4 regions of the Pseudomonas corni genome follow, and region 2 is predicted to be linked to each of the others. Evidence: predicted binding sites of a transcription regulator. Region 2 holds the regulator's gene; each other region holds the start of a gene.
What was found. The regulator FliA, encoded in region 2, starts transcription of late flagellar genes. The targets are predictions, from matches to a motif close to CTAAAGTTTNNNNNNNNNNNGCCGNTAA.
Positions count from the first base shown of each region.

Region 1: the regulator FliA is predicted to act here: its motif matches at 2,534-2,561, upstream of motA (flagellar motor stator protein MotA).
Region 3: the regulator FliA is predicted to act here: its motif matches at 3,242-3,269, upstream of ACWKV9_RS01795 (flagellar protein MotY).
Region 4: the regulator FliA is predicted to act here: its motif matches at 1,757-1,784, upstream of ACWKV9_RS19355 (methyl-accepting chemotaxis protein).

Region 1 is NZ_JBSKHW010000006.1:25,242-30,471, forward strand. Features, by position in the region: gene rhdA (thiosulfate sulfurtransferase) at 18-833, opposite strand; gene ACWKV9_RS11460 (HDOD domain-containing protein) at 880-2,418, opposite strand; gene motA (flagellar motor stator protein MotA) at 2,631-3,482, shown strand; gene motB (flagellar motor protein MotB) at 3,486-4,523, shown strand; gene rsgA (small ribosomal subunit biogenesis GTPase RsgA) at 4,680-5,230, opposite strand, start outside.
Region 2 is NZ_JBSKHW010000011.1:127,653-132,882, forward strand. Features, by position in the region: gene flhF (flagellar biosynthesis GTPase FlhF) at 1-940, shown strand, start outside; gene fleN (flagellar synthesis regulator FleN) at 1,059-1,892, shown strand; gene fliA (RNA polymerase sigma factor FliA) at 1,889-2,629, shown strand; gene ACWKV9_RS17815 (chemotaxis response regulator CheY) at 2,896-3,270, shown strand; gene ACWKV9_RS17820 (protein phosphatase CheZ) at 3,290-4,078, shown strand; gene ACWKV9_RS17825 (chemotaxis protein CheA) at 4,198-5,230, shown strand, end outside.
Region 3 is NZ_JBSKHW010000001.1:407,899-413,128, reverse strand. Features, by position in the region: gene ACWKV9_RS01810 (hypothetical protein) at 1-239, shown strand, start outside; gene ACWKV9_RS01805 (hypothetical protein) at 570-845, shown strand; gene ACWKV9_RS01800 (argininosuccinate synthase) at 932-2,149, opposite strand; gene ACWKV9_RS01795 (flagellar protein MotY) at 2,279-3,187, opposite strand; gene pyrC (dihydroorotase) at 3,336-4,382, shown strand; gene rnt (ribonuclease T) at 4,379-5,056, shown strand.
Region 4 is NZ_JBSKHW010000013.1:5,997-11,226, forward strand. Features, by position in the region: gene ydcS (putative ABC transporter substrate-binding protein YdcS) at 1-219, opposite strand, end outside; gene ACWKV9_RS19350 (tellurite resistance TerB family protein) at 458-1,186, shown strand; gene ACWKV9_RS19355 (methyl-accepting chemotaxis protein) at 1,953-3,575, shown strand; gene ACWKV9_RS19360 (chemotaxis protein CheW) at 3,585-4,121, shown strand; gene ACWKV9_RS19365 (CheR family methyltransferase) at 4,118-5,230, shown strand, end outside.

The sequences.
Region 1 (5,230 bases), on a different contig from region 2:
CGTATTGCGGTCAGGTATCAGCGCTCGACCGGTGTGTCCGGGTGATTACCCCATTCGCCCCACGAACCGGCGTAGCCCTTGACCCGCGGATAGCCCAAGGCTTTGGCCACCAGATAGGTAAAGCCCGAGCGGTGATGGGTCTGGCAATGGGTAATGATTTCCTTGTCCGGGGTGATGCCGAGGCTTTCGAGGATCTGCGGCATGTCCTTGCGAATCCGGAGTTGGCGGGCGGGGTCCATTCCGGCAGTCCATTCGAAGTTCACCGCGCCTGGAATGTGGCCGCCTTTGGCTGCGACGACTTTCTCGCCGGAGTACTCGGTCGGGGCGCGAGCGTCCCATATTGCGAGGTCTTTGGCGCCAAGGCGGCCTTGCAAGTATTCACGGGTGGCGGTCGGCTCATCGTGCAGCGTCAGCGGGACTGGACCCCCAACGGCGGCAGGCATCTCCTTCGACAAGGGCAAACCTTCAGCTTCCCAGGCGAGCAGGCCGCCATCGAGATAGTGATATTGGTGATGACCGATCACATCGAGCAACCAGATGAAACGCCCGGCCCAACCGCCGCCCTCGTCGTCGTAGACCACGTAAACCGCATTTGGGTTATGGCCCAGTTCACCGAACAGCGCCTGTAGTTGCGCAAGGGTAGGCAGCAGGCCGGGAGCCGGAGGCTGGCCCAGTTGTGTGCGTTTGGGATCAACAAAGCGCGCGCCGGGAATGTGCCCGGCCTCATAGCGGGCGCTGCTGGTCAGGTCCACGAGAATCAGCTCTGAAGCACCAAGCCGTGCCTGGAGTTCGCTGGGTTCAATCACCAGCGGCAAGCTTGAAAAGGCAGACATGTAGAGGTCTCCAGATCGTCAAAAGAGGCGAATTGTAGCTCAGGCGTCATGTATTGCGATGGCTAAACGTCGTCAGCGCTTTCTCAATGCATTGCGACGTTTTTCCGAATGCCTGCACGGAAATTTCTGACAGCAGTCCGCCCCCTTGATCGGCTACCAACAACATCACTACCCGGCCATTACTGGCCAGCGAGCGGATCAACAGGTTTTCCCCGCTGAACTGGCCCCGCAGGCTGGCGGGCAGCAGCGCCGAGAACTGTGCGTTATTGGCGGACGTCAGGCGCAGTTGGGTTGCCTGGGCCAGCAAACGTTGCAGGACGGTGCTGTCTTGGATCGGTATCAGCAGGGAGGCGGCGGACTTGTCCAGTCCGGCAGTTTGATGGACGCGCAGGGCATCGACTTTGCGGTCGATCATCAACAGCATCACCCGCTGCATGCCACAGGCGAGCAGCGCATCCCGGGCGAACGAGGTCAGATTCATGGCGTTAGTGAATGGGCTAGGCTCTTTCAGCAGTTGGGCACATTGCTTGCGCCAGTCTTGTAGCGCCTCGGTGGAAGGCGCTGGTGCCGGCAGCATGCCTTTGTGGCCGCGCCGGGCTTCCCATGGCCACAGCAGCGCTTCAACCGGATGCCAGACGCCGGCGCCTGCGTGGGATCGCGCACTGCTCGCAGCGTTTTGGTGGACTTGTTGTTGAACGCTCGCCAACGGTTGTTGCAGATACAGGCTGGTCAACAACTCCCAGCGCACGTTATGGGGGCTGTTCCAGGCGTATTGCGCCGAGAGAGCCAGCCCGTTTGCCAGCAAAATGGTATTGGCAGGCTGATTCAGCCAGCGTTGCAGGGGCAGGTCTGTATCCAGACGCTGCTGTTGTATGAGCGGATCTTCATTTTCATGGGCAATACGCAGCACCTTCACCAGATTGCGCTGCTCGCTGATCAACAGTTGATAGCCGCGCATGACCCACATCGGCAGATGCCAATGTTCAGCCAGCGCCCTGCACAGCACGATCAAGCGAATGCCAAACAACGCCTTTTCAGTCTTTTTCGCGCATTCGCCCTTGTGAATGACCCGCAGCTCCCACTCTTCGAGCAATTTAGGATGTGCGAGAGCCATCGGCCAAAGCGGAGACAGAAACAGCAAGCTGCCCAGATGAATGTCCTGCCACAGCCGGGCCAGTTGATTGGCGAACAAGCCAGTGGCTTGCTGCGTAGCGTGCTGGCTGATCATTTGCAGCTGCCGCAGGGCGGGAGGGATATCCCGCTCATCCACAGCGGGCAGCCGGGCGAGCAATGTTTCAGTACGCGCCAGACCTAGCCGATTGATCGCCACTTCCAGGCTCTCGGCAGGTTCTGCAAAGCCGCCGCTGCTTTGATGATTGGCTTCGCGCATCACACTCAAGACCAGTGCCGGGCTTGCCTGCATCATTTCAGCGATATCGCGAATAGAACGACGACTGTCATTCAGGCCCGCACGCACTTTTGCGTGCGCGGCCGCAGGCACCGGCAACGCAATGCCATCGAGTTGCTTGATCCAGGCATCGAGCGTCTTGGGGACGGGCCGTGGTGACGATGTTTCCGGTTGCATTCAGGAATCCCGTACGGCTGGGTGGTTTTGAAGGAAGTCCAATACTGGCATCATGCTGGCCCTCGCGCTAAACCCCACGTGATGTCTATCACGGGGGTTTTTTCGCTCTGCTTGCCTACAGTCTGGCGCAGGAAGGCCGATATGTAGAACAAGAGTTTTGACACTCCTGCGAAACATGACCATGAACCCGACTCAGTAAGTATTCATTATCTATGGCAAAAATTATCGGCATCATCGTCGTTTTCGCGAGTGTACTCGGCGGATACGTCTTGTCCCACGGCCAGATCGCTGCGCTGATTCAGCCTTTCGAGGTGATGATCATCGGCGGCGCTGCATTGGGTGCGTTCTTGCAAGCCAACCCTGGCTACATGACCATGCTCGTCATCAAAAAATCCCTGAAGATGTTCGGGACGCGCTTTACCCACGCCTTCTATCTGGAGGTCCTGGGACTGATCTACGAGATCCTCAACAAGAGCCGCCGCGAAGGCATGATGGCGATTGAAGGGGACCTTGAAGAGCCAGAGAACAGCCCGATCTTCACCAAGTACCCGAGCGTCCTGAAAGACACGCGCATGATCGCCTTCATCTGCGATTACTTGCGCATCATGTCCTCCGGCAACATGGCCCCGCACGAGCTTGAAGGCTTGTTCGACATGGAGCTGTTGAGCATGAAAGAAGAGCTGGAACATCCCTCCCACGCGGTCACCGGTGTGGCCGATGCCATGCCTGGTTTCGGTATTGTCGCCGCGGTACTGGGTATCGTTGTGACCATGGCATCGCTGGGGTCGGGCGACAAGGCTGCTATCGGTATGCACGTGGGTGCAGCCCTGGTCGGTACCTTCTTCGGTATTCTCGCCGCTTACGGTTTCTTCGGCCCGCTGGCCACTTCCCTGGCCCACGATGCCAAAGAAGAGATGAACGTCTTCGAATCGATCAAGGCGTCGCTGGTTGCGTCGGCCTCAGGCGTGCCGCCTTCGCTGGCGGTGGAGTTTGGCCGCAAGGTTCTGTATCCAATGCATCGCCCCAGCTTCAGCGAGCTGGAACAAGCTGTTCGCGGTCGTTGATCCATGGAAAATAATCAGCCGATCATAATCAAGCGCGTCAAGCGCTACGGCGGCGGCCACCACGGCGGCGCCTGGAAAATCGCCTTCGCTGACTTTGCGACAGCGATGATGGCTTTTTTTCTGGTGCTTTGGCTGATGTCGTCGGCTACCCCGGAGCAGTTGATTGCGATTGCCGGTTATTTCAAGGACCCGGTCGGGTTTTCCGACAGTGGCTCGCCCTACGTTATCGATTTGGGCGGCTCGCCCGAAATGTCCCCCGACCAGACGCTGAATCCGGAGGTCAAGTCCACGCCAGCGCCCGACAGCGTGCCAATCGAGGCAGACACCCAGGACGCCGCAGCTCAGCAGGCCGAGCAAGTTGAGCAGGAGCGCCTTGAATTGCTGCTGCAAGAGCTGCAAAACAAGGTCAACGAAAACCCGCAGCTGCAGAAATTCAAAGACCAGATTTTGTTCGAGATCACGCAGGATGGCTTGCGGATCCAGATCATGGATGCTGACAACCGGCCCATGTTCGACATTGGCAGCGCACGCCTGAAACCATATTTCGAAGACATCCTGCTGGCCATGGCCGACACCATTAAAGCGGTGCCCAACAAAATCAGCGTCAGTGGTCACACCGATGCAACGCCCTATGTGGGGAACAACGGTTTTGGCAACTGGGAGTTGTCGGCTGGCCGCGCCAATGCCGCACGTCGTGCGTTGGTGGCCGGTGGTTATCCGGATACTCAGGTGGCGCGCGTCGTGGGTTATGCCTCATCGGCGCTCTATGACAAAGAGCATCCGACAAACCCGATCAACCGTCGGATCGATATCGTGGTCATGACCAAGAAGGCGCAGCAGAAGATTGAAGGCTCGCAAAACGTAGGTGAGGCGCCTCAAACGCCGGATGCGCCCAAAGCGCCAACTCCTGACGCCAAGCCTGGCGCTTCGATTTCCACGCCCGCTGTCGATCCACAAGCCTACGCCCAGCCCCATGAGATTCGGCAAAAGCTGAATATCTTCGAGCAGGGCACGCTGAAGGTTGAAGAGACCAAAAACTAGGTTTGTGGACAATAAAAAACGCCGCGATGATCGCGGCGTTTTTTGTTTTCTTACTGTAGGAGCGCGCTTGCCCGCGATTGAGGTGTGTCAGGCACCATCTATGACGGACATGCTGACGCCATCGCGGGCAAGCGCGCTCCTACAGTTTGGCGTCGATCAGTGACTACTTTCCGGCAAGCTGGCGATGATCGAGCGATAGCTGTTCATGCGCTGTTGCTGCACGCGGCCCTCGTCCAGCGCCTTGAGCAGCGCACAGCCTGGCTCGCGATCATGCTTGCAATCCCGGAAGCGGCAAGTGCCGATCAGGTCGTTGAACTCGATGAAGCCCGCTTCGACATCAGCGCGGCTCACGTGGCCCAGGCCGAACTCACGAATACCTGGCGAGTCGATCAGATCGCCGCCATTGGGAAAGTGGAACAATCGGGCGGTGGTCGTGGTGTGCGTGCCCTGACCGGACAGCTCCGAGAGCGGCCCGACGCGGGTGCCGACTTCCGGCAGCAGGCTGTTGACCAGCGACGATTTGCCTACGCCTGACTGACCGACGAACACGCTGATGTGCCCATCCAGCTGCGCCTGCAACTGCTGCATACCGTCGCCGTGATGCGCCGACACTTCCAGCACCGGATAACCCAGCGTTCGATAAACCGCCAACAGCGCATTCAGCGCCGGGGCGTTTTGATCATCGATCAGGTCGAATTTGTTCAGCA
Region 2 (5,230 bases):
GCGGGCCTACGATTCGATGCGCTCGGAATTGAATGGCCTGCGCGAGCTGCTGGAAGTTCAGCTTGGCTCCCTGGCGTGGAACCAGCTGCAAGGCAGTCGTCCGTCCCAGGCCAATTTGTGGCGCCGCCTGCAACGCGTCGGCCTGTCGGGTCCGTTGTCTCGCGACTTGCTGGCGATGGTGCCGAATACCGATGATCAACAACACGCCTGGCGCATGCTGCTGGCCCATCTGGCGCGTATGATCGCAACGCCGGATGTCGAGCCGCTCGAAGAGGGCGGTGTGATTGCCATGGTCGGCCCTGCCGGCATGGGCAAAACCACTACGCTGGCCAAGCTTGCAGCGCGCTACGTACTCAAATACGGCGCGCAGAATATTGCGCTGGTGAGCATGGACAGTTTCCGGATCGGTGCTCAGGAACAACTGAAAACCCTGGGACGCATTTTGAATGTACCGGTGACCCACGTCGATCCGGGGCAATCCCTGGCTCAGGCGCTGGAACCGTTACTGCGCAAGCGCGTGGTGCTGATCGATACCGCAGGCCTTCAAGCCAGCGATCCGGCCCTGCGTATGCAGCTTGAAAGTCTGGCAGGGCGCGGCATCAAGTCGCGCAACTATCTGGTACTGGCGACAACCAGCCAGAAGCAGGTCCTGTCAGCGGCTTATCACAGTTACAAACGTTGCGGTCTGGCCGGGTGCATCCTGACCAAGCTGGACGAAACAGCCAGCCTCGGTGAGGTGTTGAGTCTGGCGATCAGTCACGAGCTGCCTGTGGCCTATCTTACCGATGGTCCACGGATACCGGATGATCTGCATTTGCCGCGTCGGCACCAGTTGGTGAGTCGAGCGGTCAGCGTGCAGATGCAGGAAGAGCCTAGCGAGGAAGCGATGGCTGATATGTTTGCGGATCTTTACCACAACCCAGGCAAGCGTGTGGGTTAGGTGAAGAATATGACACGGGAATATACCCACTTCGATGGTCTGCCAGGCATTGTTCAAACAACAAACGTGCAGCCCGACATGTGGCTTAGGTCTAAGCAAGACAAGGTAAACAATTAACATGGGCAGCATGCATCCCGTACAGGTTATCGCAGTGACCGGTGGCAAAGGTGGCGTAGGCAAGACGAACGTGTCAGTGAACCTTTCACTGGCGCTGGCCGAGCTTGGACGCCGCGTCATGTTGCTGGACGCCGATCTGGGTCTGGCCAACGTCGACGTGCTGCTGGGACTTACCCCGAAACGCACCCTGGCCGACGTCATCGAAGGTCGATGCGAGCTGCGTGACGTCCTGCTGCAAGGCCCGGGCGGCATTCGCATCGTGCCGGCAGCGTCCGGCACTCAGAGCATGGTTCATCTGACGCCCGCGCAGCATGCCGGTCTGATTCAGGCCTTCAGCGACATCGGCGACAACCTCGACGTGCTGGTGATCGACACCGCCGCCGGGATCGGTGAGTCAGTGGTGAGCTTCGTGCGCGCCGCTCAGGAAGTGTTGCTGGTGGTCTGCGACGAGCCGACTTCCATCACCGACGCCTACGCGCTGATCAAGCTGCTCAATCGCGATTACGGCATGAACCGTTTTCGGGTCCTGGCCAACATGGCCCAGAGCCCGCAGGAAGGGCGCAATCTTTTCGCCAAACTGACCAAGGTCACCGATCGTTTCCTGGACGTTGCCCTGCAGTACGTCGGCGCCGTGCCGTATGACGAATGCGTGCGCAAGGCCGTGCAGAAACAACGTGCGGTGTACGAGGCGTTTCCGCGTTCCAAATGCTCGCTGGCCTTCAAGGCCATCGCGCAGAAAGTGGACACCTGGCCGCTCCCGGCAAACCCGCGCGGACATCTGGAATTTTTCGTCGAACGTCTGGTGCATCACACCAGCGCAGGGCCCGTGTCATGACAGCAAGTGGGTATCGCATGTACAGCAAATCATCCCGTGATTCCCAATACGAGCTGATCGAGCGCTATGCGCCTCTGGTCAAGCGAATTGCCTACCACTTGCTGGCGCGTCTGCCAGCGAGCGTGCAGGTCGAGGATTTGATCCAGGCCGGCATGATTGGCTTGCTCGAAGTGTCGACCAAGTACGACTCCACCAAAGGCGCAAGTTTCGAGACCTACGCCGGGATTCGCATCCGTGGCGCGATGCTCGACGAGGTGCGCAAGGGTGATTGGGCGCCGCGTTCGGTGCATCGCAACACGCGCATGGTCAGTGACGCGATTCGCTCAATTGAAGCAAAAACCGGCCGTGACGCTAAAGATCACGAGGTTGCGGCCGAACTCCAATTGAGTCTCGATGATTACTACGGGATTTTGAACGATACCTTGGGCAGCCGACTGTTCAGTTTCGACGACCTGCTACAGGACGGCGAACATGAAGGGCTGCATGAGGACGGCGCAAGCCAGTCGCTCGAGCCGTCGCGTGACCTGGAAGATGAACGTTTCCAGAGCGCGTTGGCAGAGGCCATTGCCAATCTGCCAGAGCGTGAACGCCTGGTGTTGGCGCTGTACTACGACGAAGAGCTGAACCTCAAGGAAATCGGTGAGGTCCTGGGTGTCAGCGAATCGCGGGTCAGTCAGTTACACAGCCAGTGCGCAGCTCGTTTGCGAGGGCGTTTGGGAGAATGGCGAGCGCGTTGACAGGCAGCGCTGCGGACCCTGTTGGGGCTCGTGTTACCTGTAAAGCCGGCTGTGCAGAGCGTTCGTGGGAAACAAGAGAGACAAGGCTTGCGCCGGTCAGCGCAGACGCACCTCGCGTGCGTCGCGCCGTGGTTCATGCCTGTTGATTTGCCAAGCCCGTCGTCGTTTCGTGCAGCCCGGTCAGCGAGCTGTACCGGTTTTGATTGAACGCGCGTCCAGGTGCTGGACGCGTTAAAGACTGCTTGGAGGTCGAATTGGACAAGAACATGAAAATCCTCATCGTTGATGACTTCTCAACGATGCGGCGGATCATAAAAAACCTGTTGCGTGACCTTGGGTTCACCAACACGGCCGAAGCAGATGACGGCACAACCGCATTGCCGATGCTGCAAAGTGGCTCTTTTGACTTTCTGGTAACGGACTGGAACATGCCTGGCATGTCCGGCATCGACCTGTTGCGTCAAGTGCGTGCCGACGAGCGCCTGCGCAGCTTGCCGGTGTTGATGGTCACCGCTGAAGCCAAGCGTGAGCAGATCATCGAAGCCGCCCAGGCCGGGGTAAACGGCTACGTGGTCAAGCCTTTCACAGCGCAAGTGCTGAAAGAAAAAATCGAGAAGATATTCGAGCGCGTCAATAGCTGATGTTCGCTGCGAGGGCGCTATGGATTCCAAAGATTCGACAATGGGTGACTTTGAGTCGACCCTGAAGAAACACGCACAAGAGCTGGTCGCAAGCCTTGAAAAAGGTAAGTTCGGCGAAGCCGTGCAACTGATCCATGAGCTGAACCAGACCCGCGATCGCGGCCTGTATCAGGAAGTCGGCAAGCTGACGCGTGAGCTGCACAGCGCCATCGTCAACTTCCAGATCGACCCGACCATGCCCCAAGCCGAAGAAGTGTCGCAGATCACCGACGCCACTGAACGCTTGTCGTACGTGGTCCGGCTGACCGAAAACGCGGCCAACCGCACCATGGATCTGGTGGAGCAAAGCACCCCCTTGATGAACGGACTCACGGCCGACGCCAAAGCGTTAAGCGCCGATTGGGGCCGCTTCATGCGTCGCGAAATCGGTGCCGAGGAGTTTCGCGATCTGGCTAAACGTGTCGACGGTTTCCTGACACGCAGCGAGCAGGAAACCCACGAGGTTGCCGGCCACCTGAACAACATCTTGTTGGCTCAGGATTACCAGGACCTCACCGGTCAGGTGATCAAGCGCGTGACCCAGTTGGTGACCGAAGTCGAAAGCAATCTGCTCAAGCTGGTGCTCATGGCCAGCCAGGTCGACCGCTTTGCCGGCATCGAACACGACCAGGAATTGTTCCGTCAGCAAAAAGAACAAGAAAAACTTCATTCCAAGGGTGAAGGTCCGCAGATTCATGCCGATAAACGTGAAGACGTCGTATCCGGTCAGGATGATGTAGACGATCTGCTATCCAGCCTGGGTTTCTAGGTTCTGAGTCAGAAAGCGTTGTGAGCCTGTTGCCTGTTGATTGACCGCACGGCTCACCCGCTGACGACTTCGCGCATGACCTGGATCGGTTGACGGTTAATTTTAGGAGCACCCCCCCAATGAGCTTCGGCGCCGATGAAGAAATCCTTCAGGATTTTCTGGTTGAGGCCGGCGAGATTCTGGAGCAACTGTCCGAGCAACTGGTCGAGCTGGAAAGCCGACCGGATGACGCTGACTTGCTCAATGCAATTTTTCGCGGTTTTCACACTGTAAAAGGGGGCGCCGGCTTCCTCCAGCTCAACGAGCTGGTTGAATGCTGCCACATCGCGGAAAACGTCTTCGACATCCTGCGCAAAGGTGAGCGCCGGGTCGATTCCGAGCTCATGGACGTGGTGCTTGAAGCGCTGGATGCGGTCAATGCGATGTTTGGCGAAGTGCGCGAGCGCACCGACGTCACCCCAGCAACGCCTGAGCTGCTCGCCGCACTGGCGCGTCTGGCCGAACCTGCGTCTGCTGATCAAGTCGCGGCTGCACCGGTGGTGGCCGAGCCTGTGGCTGAAGCGTCCGATGACATCACTGACGACGAATTCGAACAACTGCTGGACTCGCTCAATGCGGTCAAGGCACAGGCTGCCGGCGGCAATGTGTCTGCGCCGATTGCTGCACCTGTCGCCCCTGCTGCGCCCGCCGCAACTGCCGCAGCTGCGAGCGACGACATCACCGACGCTGAATTTGAATCGCTGCTCGACCAGCTGCACGGCAAAGGTCAGTTCGCCGTAGACGCCGTTGCGGCCCCAGCGCCCGCTGCTGCGGTGGCCCCGGTCGCCAATACTTCGTCGGATGAAATCACCGACGACGAATTTGAAGCGTTGCTGGATCAGTTGCACGGCAAGGGTAGTTTTTCCGCCGAGCCCGTCGCGAGTGCCCCGGCGGCTGCGTCTGCACCCGCCACGCCTGTTGCCCCCGCTGCGCCTGTCGCTGCCAGTGGCAAGCCGTCGGACGAAATCACCGACAACGAATTCGAAGACTTGCTCGACCAACTGCACGGCAAAGGCAAGTTCGAGCCGGATGCCATCGTCAGTGCCCCAGCTCCCGTCAAGAAAGCTGAGCCTGCCAAGGTCGAACCGGCAAAAGCTGCTGCTCCCGTTGCCA
Region 3 (5,230 bases), on a different contig from region 2:
TTTTTCCATGCGTATTGTCAGCCATGTGGTTCTTTGTAATGCGCTCTCACAGCCGCACGGCGATTCATCCGACAGAGCCTGAATGCCTAACCGACCGGCCACCGATCTCGCGGGTTGTACATGCCGGTTTTTTGTCAACGTCGCTGGACGCTGCGCAGCTCACTCTATTCACGGGCGCCGCGCCAACGGCCCTCTATAAAAAAAATCAGTTCGAAGTGTTACTGATACAACACACATGACCACTATGGGATCACGGCGCGAAAGTAGGAAGCTGGGCAACTCACCGCCCCTCAATATACCGAGAAACAAATGGAATTACCGATGTGATAAGTGGGAAACGGCGACTTCGGATATTCCCTTTTTCCTCCCATAGGAGGGGATCTTTGCTAGCCCCCTGTTTTATATAGGCAACTCGTGTCGACACATATCAAACATTGATTATTTTCTGAAAGGAGCAACGGGACGATGTTGAGAAAAAAAGACTAGAGTTACCTGAAACCCGCCGTTACGTAAAACGAACGTCACCCTGCTGTACTGAAATCATCACTACAACAAATAACGGAAATACTATGTCTCGACTAAAACAGTTCCATGATTTGGAAGATGCCTTGAAGATCCAGATAGCTCAGCTGGAGATTCTAAAAAAAGAAGACGAGCTGATTGCAGAGCTTGAATTCGAAAAGAAATTGACCACGCTTATGAAGCGGCACGGCAAATGTTCGGACGATGTTATCGCGATACTGAAATGGCATCTATCCTCGGCCTCAGATACGGTTCATGAAAGCAAAGCCGACTATGCCCCCAACAACAAGCTGCGCGAAAAAAAGCCTGCAGCTAAGCGCTGACAGACCTGGAGCTTCACAAGGCATTTATTGCCAGGCGCAAAAAAAGCAGCCTCTATTGAGGCTGCTCTCTGTTCGGTAGCAGCGGCTTAGAACAATTTGCGATTCTTGTTCGCGGCAATCCGCATGCGCAGTGCGTTGAGTTTAATGAAGCCTGCTGCGTCGGCCTGGTTGTAGGCACCACCATCTTCTTCGAATGTAGCGATGTTGGCATCGAACAACGAATCGTCGGACTTGCGGCCGGTCACGATGACGTTCCCTTTATACAACTTCAGGCGAACCACACCATTAACGTGAGCCTGAGAAGCATCGATCATCTGTTGCATCATCAAACGCTCAGGGCTCCACCAGTAACCGGTATAGATCATGCTCGCGTACTTGGGCATCAACTCGTCTTTCAGGTGAGCGACTTCCCGATCAAGCGTGATCGACTCGATGGCACGGTGCGCGCGCAGCATAATGGTCCCGCCCGGGGTTTCGTAGCAACCGCGAGACTTCATGCCCACATAACGGTTTTCAACGATGTCCAGACGACCGATACCATTCTCGCCGCCAATCCGGTTGAGAGTGGCGAGAACCGTTGCCGGGGTCATTTCGACGCCGTCCAGCGCAACGATATCGCCGTTACGGTAGGTCAGTTCGAGATAAGTCGGGGTGTTGGGCGCGTTTTCAGGGGATTTGGTCCAACGCCACATGTCTTCTTCGTGCTCGGTCCAGGTATCTTCCAGCACGCCACCTTCGTAGGAGATGTGCAGCAGATTGGCGTCCATGGAGTACGGAGATTTTTTCTTGCCGTGACGCTCGATCGGGATCGAATGCTTTTCAGCGTAATCCATCAGTTTTTCACGAGAGAGCAAGTCCCACTCACGCCATGGAGCGATAACTTTCACGCCTGGCTTGAGGGCATAGGCGCCCAATTCAAAGCGAACTTGATCGTTTCCTTTGCCGGTCGCGCCGTGGGAAATGGCATCAGCGCCAGTTTCGTTGGCGATCTCGATCAGACGCTTGGCGATCAACGGACGGGCAATGGACGTACCGAGCAGGTACTCGCCTTCGTAGACAGTGTTGGCGCGAAACATTGGAAACACGAAGTCGCGCACGAATTCTTCACGCAGGTCGTCGATGTAGATTTCCTTGACGCCCATGGCTTGTGCCTTGGCACGCGCTGGCTCGACTTCTTCACCCTGACCGAGGTCGGCTGTGAAGGTCACCACTTCGCAGTTGTACGTATCCTGCAGCCACTTGAGGATTACCGAAGTATCCAGGCCTCCGGAATACGCGAGAACTACCTTGTTTACGTCCGCCATGCCATCACTCCAACGCGTTGTACGGAAAACCGACGATTCTACCGTTCAAACCCGTGGATTTACAGTCTCGCGACAGCTTGTGACGACGAAGCGACAAAACGTATCGACAATACGACGTGTGTTTGGCGATCAGGAAGTGGCGCCAGTGCTTCCCGCAGATGCAACGGGCGCAGGCCTGTTGTCCGGCGCAACGCGTTCAAGATGGAGGTTCACCCGCCTGTTACGGGCGCGATTGGCGTTGTTGGTATTAGGTACCAGCGGATATCGCTCGCCGTGAAAACGCAGAGTGACTTGCTCTTCGGGGATACCTTGAGCTTTGAGATAGTCCATCACGGCCAGGGCGCGACGCCGCGACAAATCACGGTTGGTGAGACGGTTGCCGCTGTTGTCCGAGTGACCGTCCAGTTCGACACGATTCACTGTGGGATCGGCCTTCATATACGCCACCACGACATCCAGCTTCGCCTTGCCCGCTGTATCGAGGTCGATCCCGCCGCCTGGGAAGCCGATTTCAGCCTGTTTTACTTGCTCGTAGTTCATCGGCAACAGCTTTGTGGTGCATATCTGAAAATCGCTGAAGGCTTTGCTGAATTTCACTGGCAGTAGTCGGACCTCCATGGCGCCGCCACCGTCCCGCGCGAAATGCCTGATTACCGGACTGCGCCCGTCCATCAAGCCGCTGATCAACCTGCCCGCCTGAGCCTGGGAAGTGTTGAAGGGAATTTGACCGTTGATCACTTTCACGGCGCCCAGATTCAGGTCGCCTCGACCCGGCTGCCATGGCGCGGCTGCTGCCAGCAACGTGGCGGACCCTGCCCCGAGCGCATAACCGGTGGCTTTGAGCCGAAAGGTCGCCTGCTCGCCAGCACGCCGCACGAACTCACCAGCTCCAAAGTCGGTAATCGGCTGAGTCAGACGGCATTCGAACTGATCGCCTTCTACCTTCCACTCAATATTTTCCAGACGCGTCTGGAAAGTGATCGCCATGGCCGGCAGGCTGGCAAACACGCTGAGCAGGGCTAGATATCGCTGGCGCACGGGAGGCTCCACAAAGATTTTTTCGCGTTTCAAAATTTATTGCTTACACGGGGGCTATCGGTTCGTTCCTGTAAAACTTGATAGCGAGTGCCTGGATGAGTCTTTTCCGGTAGCATTCCCAGCGAGTTTGACCCGCCTGGAATCCCCAATGTCCGACCGCCTGACCCTCCTGCGCCCCGACGACTGGCACATCCATCTTCGAGATGGCGCTGTTTTGCCACACACTGTCGCGGACGTTGCTCGCACCTTTAGCCGCGCCATCATCATGCCAAACCTGGTTCCTCCGGTACGCAACGCCGAGGAGGCCGACGCGTATCGTCAGCGCATCTTGGCTGCACGCCCCGCAGGCAGCCGCTTTGAGCCCCTGATGGTGCTTTATTTGACCGACCTGACCCAGCCGCAAGACATTCGCGCTGCCAAGGCCAGTGGCTTCGTGTACGCCGCCAAGCTTTACCCGGCCGGTGCGACCACCAACTCCGACTCCGGCGTCACCAGTATCGACAAGATTCTGCCGACGCTTGAAGCCATGGCCGAAGTCGGCATGCCGCTGTTGGTCCATGGCGAGGTCACACGCGGTGACATCGACGTGTTCGACCGCGAAAAGATCTTCATTGATGAGCATCTGCGCCGTGTCGTCGAGCTATTACCAACGCTGAAAGTGGTGTTTGAACACATCACCACGGCCGAGGCTGTGCACTTCGTCAATGAGGCGTCGGCCAACGTGGGAGCGACGATCACGGCGCACCATTTGCTCTACAACCGCAATCACATGCTGGTGGGCGGTATTCGCCCGCACTTCTATTGCTTGCCGATCCTAAAGCGCAACACGCATCAGATTGCACTGCTCGATGCCGCAACCAGCGGCAGCAGCAAGTTCTTTCTGGGCACCGATTCTGCGCCCCATGCTCAGCATGCCAAAGAAGCCGCCTGTGGCTGCGCCGGTTGCTATACCGCGTTTGCCGCGATCGAGCTGTACGCCGAAGCGTTCGAACAGCGCAATGCGCTGGACAAGCTCGAAGGCTTCGCGAGCCGCAACGGGCCGGCGTTTTACGGTCTGCCGGTCAACACCGACACCATTACCCTGGTTCGTGAAGAGTGGACTGCGCCAACCAGCCTGCCATTTGGCGAGCTTTCTGTTATCCCGCTGCGCGCCGGTGAAAAACTGCGCTGGCGCCTGCTGGAGGAACACGCGTGAGTGAAGACCAATACGACGACGATCAGGAAGGCTCTGGCGGCGGTACAGGTTCCAGGCACCCTATGGCGGCCCGCTTTCGCGGTTACCTGCCCGTTGTCGTTGATGTAGAAACCGGCGGCTTCAACTCGGCCACCGACGCCCTGCTGGAAATCGCCGCAGTGACCATCGGCATGGACGAGAAAGGTTTCGTGTTCCCTGAACACACCTACTTTTTCCGGGTAGAGCCGTTCGTAGGCGCGAACATTGAAGCAGCAGCGCTTGAGTTCACCGGTATCAAGCTCGATCACCCACTGCGCATGGCTGTCAGTGAAGAAACTGCGCTGACTGATATCTTCCGTGGCGTGCGCAAAGCGTTGAAAGCCAACGGCTGCAAGCGCGCGATCCTGGTTGGCCACAATGCCAGTTTTGATTTGGGTTTTCTCAACGCGGCAGTTGCGCGTCTGGACATGAAGCGCAATCCGTTTCACCCCTTCTCAAGCTTTGATACCGCAACGCTTGCTGGCCTGGCTTATGGTCAAACAGTATTGGCGAAAGCCTGCCAGGCTGCTGACGTGGATTTCGACGGTCGCGAGGCTCACTCAGCGCGCTACGACACAGAGAAGACCGCTGAGCTGTTCTGCGGCATCGTAAATCGCTGGAAAGAGATGGGCGGCTGGGAAGACTTTAACGACTGAGTTTGCACGCATCCCGAGAACCGGCCGATATGGCCGGTTTTTTGTTTCTATCGTGGGGGCGTCGTAACCACTCATCGGGCTTCACACGTGAGGCAGGAAGTAGTTTTGACAAGCATTCTCATTAACATTAGTATCCATCGCATTGAGCAAATCACTCAGCGACGGTCCTTTATT
Region 4 (5,230 bases), on a different contig from region 2:
CTTGACGTTGACCTTGCACCCGGTTTCTTCTTCGAAGCCCGTCACCCAGTCATACGCCTTGTCACTTTCACCGCGCTCGATGTAACCCGGCCACGCCACGATATCGAGCTGGCCTTCGCCAGTGCCGACAGCCTTGAGCGTTTCAGCGGCCTGCAATGTGGCGCTGGCGAACAATGCGGTGATTACAGCGCTTAACAGCGTGGTCTTGTGCACTGACATGGGGTTCCCTCTTTTTCAAATTATGGTCGGGGCAGTGTGAAGTGACGAATCTGGCGCAATGGCCTTATCGACGGGGCTATGCGCTTGTTTTTGTCGGATGCGATGAGTCTATATCGTTTTAATCAAAGGGCCATTACGTGATAGCAACATCTGGAAGCACTCCTGAGAACAGCCCATGAGCTGTTCGTTTTAATCTGCGAGCCGTTGAATTTTCCGACGACAACTCAGGAGAACTCCTATGAATACCCGTGGATTGTTGGATCAGTTGCTCAAATCCGGTCAAGACCTGCTACAGAACAAGGCAGGCGGTGCCGGTCAATCTCAAAACAAAAGCGGCGGCCAGGGCGGCCTGAGTGATCTGCTTGGCAAAGTGGGTGGCGGCAATCTTGGCGGTTTCTTGTCCGGCGCAGGTGGCGGCGCGGCAGCCGCGGGGGCAATGGGCCTGCTGCTGGGCAATAAAAGCGCGCGCAAGATGGGCGGCAAGGTGCTGACCTACGGCGGATTGGCCGCCCTCGGGGTAATTGCCTACAAGGCATATGGCAACTGGCAGGCCAATCAAGGCAGCGCGCCGCAGACTGAACCGCAGACTATCGACCGCGTGCCACCCGCGCAGGTTGAACTGCACAGTGAAGCCATCCTCCGCGCCCTGGTTGCTGCGGCCAAGGCAGACGGCCACGTCGATGACCGTGAGCGCGAATTGATTGAAGGCGAATTCACCCGATTGACCGGCGATCAGGAATTGCAGCACTGGCTGCATGCCGAACTGAACAAACCCCTGGACCCTTCCGACGTGGCCCGCGCAGCAAAAACGCCGGAGATCGCCGCCGAGATGTACATCGCCAGCGTGATGATGGTCGACGAAGAGCATTTCATGGAGCGCGCCTACCTGGATGAACTGGCCAAGCAACTCAAGCTTGATCCTGCGCTCAAGACCGAACTGGAGACCCAGGTCCGACAAGCCCAATAAGCGCGCTGCTCGCAATCTGTAGGAGTGAACTTGCTCGCGATGGGCTTGCGAAGTGGCGTCAAAACTTAGCGACCGTGTTACGCCTGACACACCGCATGCACCGGTTTACTGCCGCTGCGCAGCAGATCGCGAGCAAGCAACGCTCCTACGGCCTGCGGCCAGAATCAAAAGCGTTCGATGGCGCATTCCGATTCGTGTGCGGCCTGCGGCCAGAATCAAAAACGGGTAGCGCCACAGATCTGCTTCTGCGCGGAGCGCGTAGGAGTCTGGCTTGCCGACGATGGGCTGCGCAGCGGCCCCAAAACCTGCAAACCGTGTTTACGCCTGACACACCGCATGCACTGGTTTACTGCCGCTGCGCGCTAGATCGTCCGGATGCGGCCCAGAGCAAGCAACGCTCCTACGGCCTCGGCCAGAATCAAAAGCGTTCGATGGCACATTCCGATTCGTGTGCGGCCTGCGGCCAGAATCAAAAGCTTCGCGAGCAAGCCTCGCTCCAACGGGGTTGCGCCGTTGATCGCGGTTAGGTCCCAAGGGCTGGGCCGAGAATCAGAAACCCCGCACCCACTCTTAAAGCAACTCCCCTTCATGCCGACAACTTGTCAGAAGCGTCTGATATCCGTGTCGGAAAGTCAGCAAAACAGGTCAGAAACAGTCCGGTAAGTGCGTAAGCCGCTGGGCTATACTCCCGCTCGCTTTGGACCGTTGATCGGTCCGCTTCTTGAACCCGGCGTGGCCGCTGGCGTTGAACTCTTGAGGGCTGACTGTGAAGAACTGGACGTTGCGTCAACGGATTTTGGCGAGCTTTGCTGTGATCATCGCCATCATGCTGCTGATGGTAGTGGTGGCTTACACCCGGCTGTTATCGATTGAGTCCAGTTCGGAGGCGGTGAGTGAGGATGCCATTCCCGGCGTTTATTACAGCACTTTGACCCGCAGCGCCTGGGTCGAAAGTTACCTGCGCACCCTTGAGCTGCTCGGCGAAGACGAAGGCCGTCCGCTGACCAAGGAAGAAAGGGATCAGTACCAAGAGTTCGAAACGCGCCTGAACGCGCAGATGAACAACTATCGCAAAACCATCTTCGACGCAGCCGATCAGGCCGGTTTCGACAATTTCGAGAAGCTGCACCAAGTCTTCAATAAAGCGCTCGATGACACGCTTCGTGCCTACGAGGCCAACGATTTCATTGCTGCGCGGCAGATCTTCAAAGAGCGCATGAGCCCTGTCTGGATTGACGGTCGCCGTCAGCTCAATGACATTATTTTGATGAACAAGAAAGTTGCGGACGATGCGTCCCTGGCCATCCATTCCTCGGTGCAGAGCGCCAAGATCAGCATGGGCGTTTCCCTGTTGGTGGCCGTGCTTGCGGCAGGCGCCTGCGGGCTGCTGCTGATGCGCACGATTCTGGCGCCGATGACGTTGATCGTGCGCATCCTCGACACCATGCGCACGGGCGATCTGAGCAGCCGTTTGAACCTGGACCGCAAAGACGAATTCGGTGCAGTGCAAACCGGCTTCAATGACATGGTCGCCGAACTGGCGGCACTGGTGTCCCAGGCGCAGCGTTCTTCGGTGCAGGTCACCACTTCGGTCACCGAAATCGCGGCCACTTCCAAGCAACAACAGGCCACCGCCACGGAAACCGCAGCCACCACCACTGAGATTGGCGCGACTTCCCGGGAAATTGCTGCCACCTCCCGTGATCTGGTGCGCACCATGACAGAAGTCACCTCCGCCGCTGATCAGGCGTCGATTCTCGCAGGCTCCGGCCAGCAAGGTCTGGCGCGCATGGAAGAAACCATGCATTCGGTGATGGGCGCCGCAGACCTGGTGAACTCCAAGCTGGCGATCCTCAATGAGAAGGCGGGCAACATCAATCAGGTGGTCGTGACCATCGTCAAGGTGGCCGATCAGACCAACTTGCTGTCGCTCAACGCCGCCATCGAAGCGGAAAAAGCCGGCGAATACGGCCGTGGTTTCGCCGTGGTTGCCACCGAAGTGCGTCGCTTGGCCGATCAGACCGCGGTCGCAACTTACGACATCGAACAAATGGTGCGCGAGATTCAATCCGCCGTGTCCGCAGGCGTCATGGGCATGGACAAGTTTTCCGAAGAAGTGCGCCGCGGTATGTTCGAAGTGACCCAAGTGGGCGAGCAGCTTTCGCAGATCATCCATCAGGTGCAGGCCTTGGCGCCGCGCGTGCTGATGGTCAACGAAGGCATGCAGGCTCAGGCCACTGGCGCCGAACAAATCAATCAGGCGCTGGTGCAGCTGGGTGATGCCAGCAGCCAGACTGTGGAATCCCTGCGCCAGGCCAGTTTTGCTATCGACGAGCTAAGCCAGGTGGCGATCGGGCTGCGCGGCGGCGTTTCGCGATTCAAGGTCTGAGTCGGATCGATGATCGAGCACTCAGCCAGACGCGGGGCGCCCGTGTTGCCCAAGAACAAGCTGTTTCTGCTGTTTCGGATTGGCGCCGAGCGTTATGCGCTGGAAGCTGTGGAGGTGGCCGAAGTGTTGCCTCGGCTGGCGCTCAAACCCATCGCCCAGGCGCCACATTGGGTTGCCGGTGTGTTCGCTCATCGCGGCGCGGTCATCCCGGTTATCGACCTGAGCGCGCTGACGTTTGGTCATCCCGCGCAATCACGCACCAGCACCCGTCTGGTGCTGGTGCATTACCGGCCGGATGCAGAACGAGGGGCGCAACTGCTCGGGTTGATTCTGGAGCAGGCCACCGACACCCTGCGTTGCGCTGCTGCCGAGTTCAAGGATTACGGCGTGGACAACCGTCAGGCGCCGTACTTGGGGCCAGTGCGCGAAGACGAGATCGGTCTGTTGCAGTGGATCCGCGTTCAGGACCTGCTCAACGAACCGGTACGTGAACTGCTGTTTCCGTCCCAGCCGCTGAGTGTTGAAGCGTTCGAGGCGATGCCATGAGCGAAGACTCGCGTTTCTTCGCGTTTCTCAAGGATCGCATCGGCCTGGACGTGGCGTCGGTGGGCGAGGCGATCATCGAGCGTGCCGTTCGCCAGCGCTGCACCGCCTCCCACTCGGCGGACAACGATACTTATTGGCAATTGCTAGCAGGCTCGGCGGACGAGCAGCAAGCGCTGATCGAAGCAGTGATCGTCCCCGAGACCTGGTTTTTTCGTTACCCCGAATCCTTCGCCACGCTGGGCAAACTGGCTTTGGCGCGATTGGCGGAGCTGGGCGGTGCAAGGCCATTGCGTATCCTCAGTCTGCCATGCTCAACCGGTGAAGAACCGTACTCCATCGCCATGGCGCTGTTCGATGCAGGCGTGGCGCCGGGGCAGTTCAAGGTCGATGCGGTGGACATCAGTCCGCTTTCGATCCAGCGCGCGCGGCGTGGCGTGTACGGCAAAAACTCGTTTCGTGGCGATCAGTTGAGCTTTCGTGAACGTTATTTTCAGCCGGTCGAAGAAGGCTATCGACTCGATGAACGAGTGGCCGATCGGGTGGATTTTCAGCCCGGCAACCTGCTTGACCCGCATATGCCGCTGGCCCAGTCGGCCTACGATTTCGTGTTCTGCCGCAATTTGCTGATCTATTTCGACGTGCCAACCCAGCGCCTCGGTTTTGAGGCTCTCAAGCGCATGACCCGCGAGGAAGGCGTGCTGTTCATCGGCCCCGCCGAAGGCAGTTTGCTGGGGCGCATGGGCATGAGTTCCATCGGCATAGCGCAGTCGTTTGCCTTTCGGCGTCGCTCTGAAGTGGCGATAGAGCTACCCGTCATTGCTGCCACTTGGCCGATAGCCGAGCGCGCCAGGTTGCCCGTCAAAGCGCCGGTCTCGATGCCGTTTCGCACGCAAGTTCCAGCGCCGGTCAAACCCTTCTCGACGATCAAAACGCCCATCGCGAGTGCGCCCAGCAGCGACGCCAACACCTTGCTCGCCACCATCGGCAGCCTGGCCAACGAAGGCAAGACCGCTGACGCCAAAGCGGCCTGCGAACGCTACTTGAAGCAGCACGAACCGGTGGCGACGGTGTTCTATTGGCTGGGTCTGCTCAGCGAAGTCGCGAGCGAC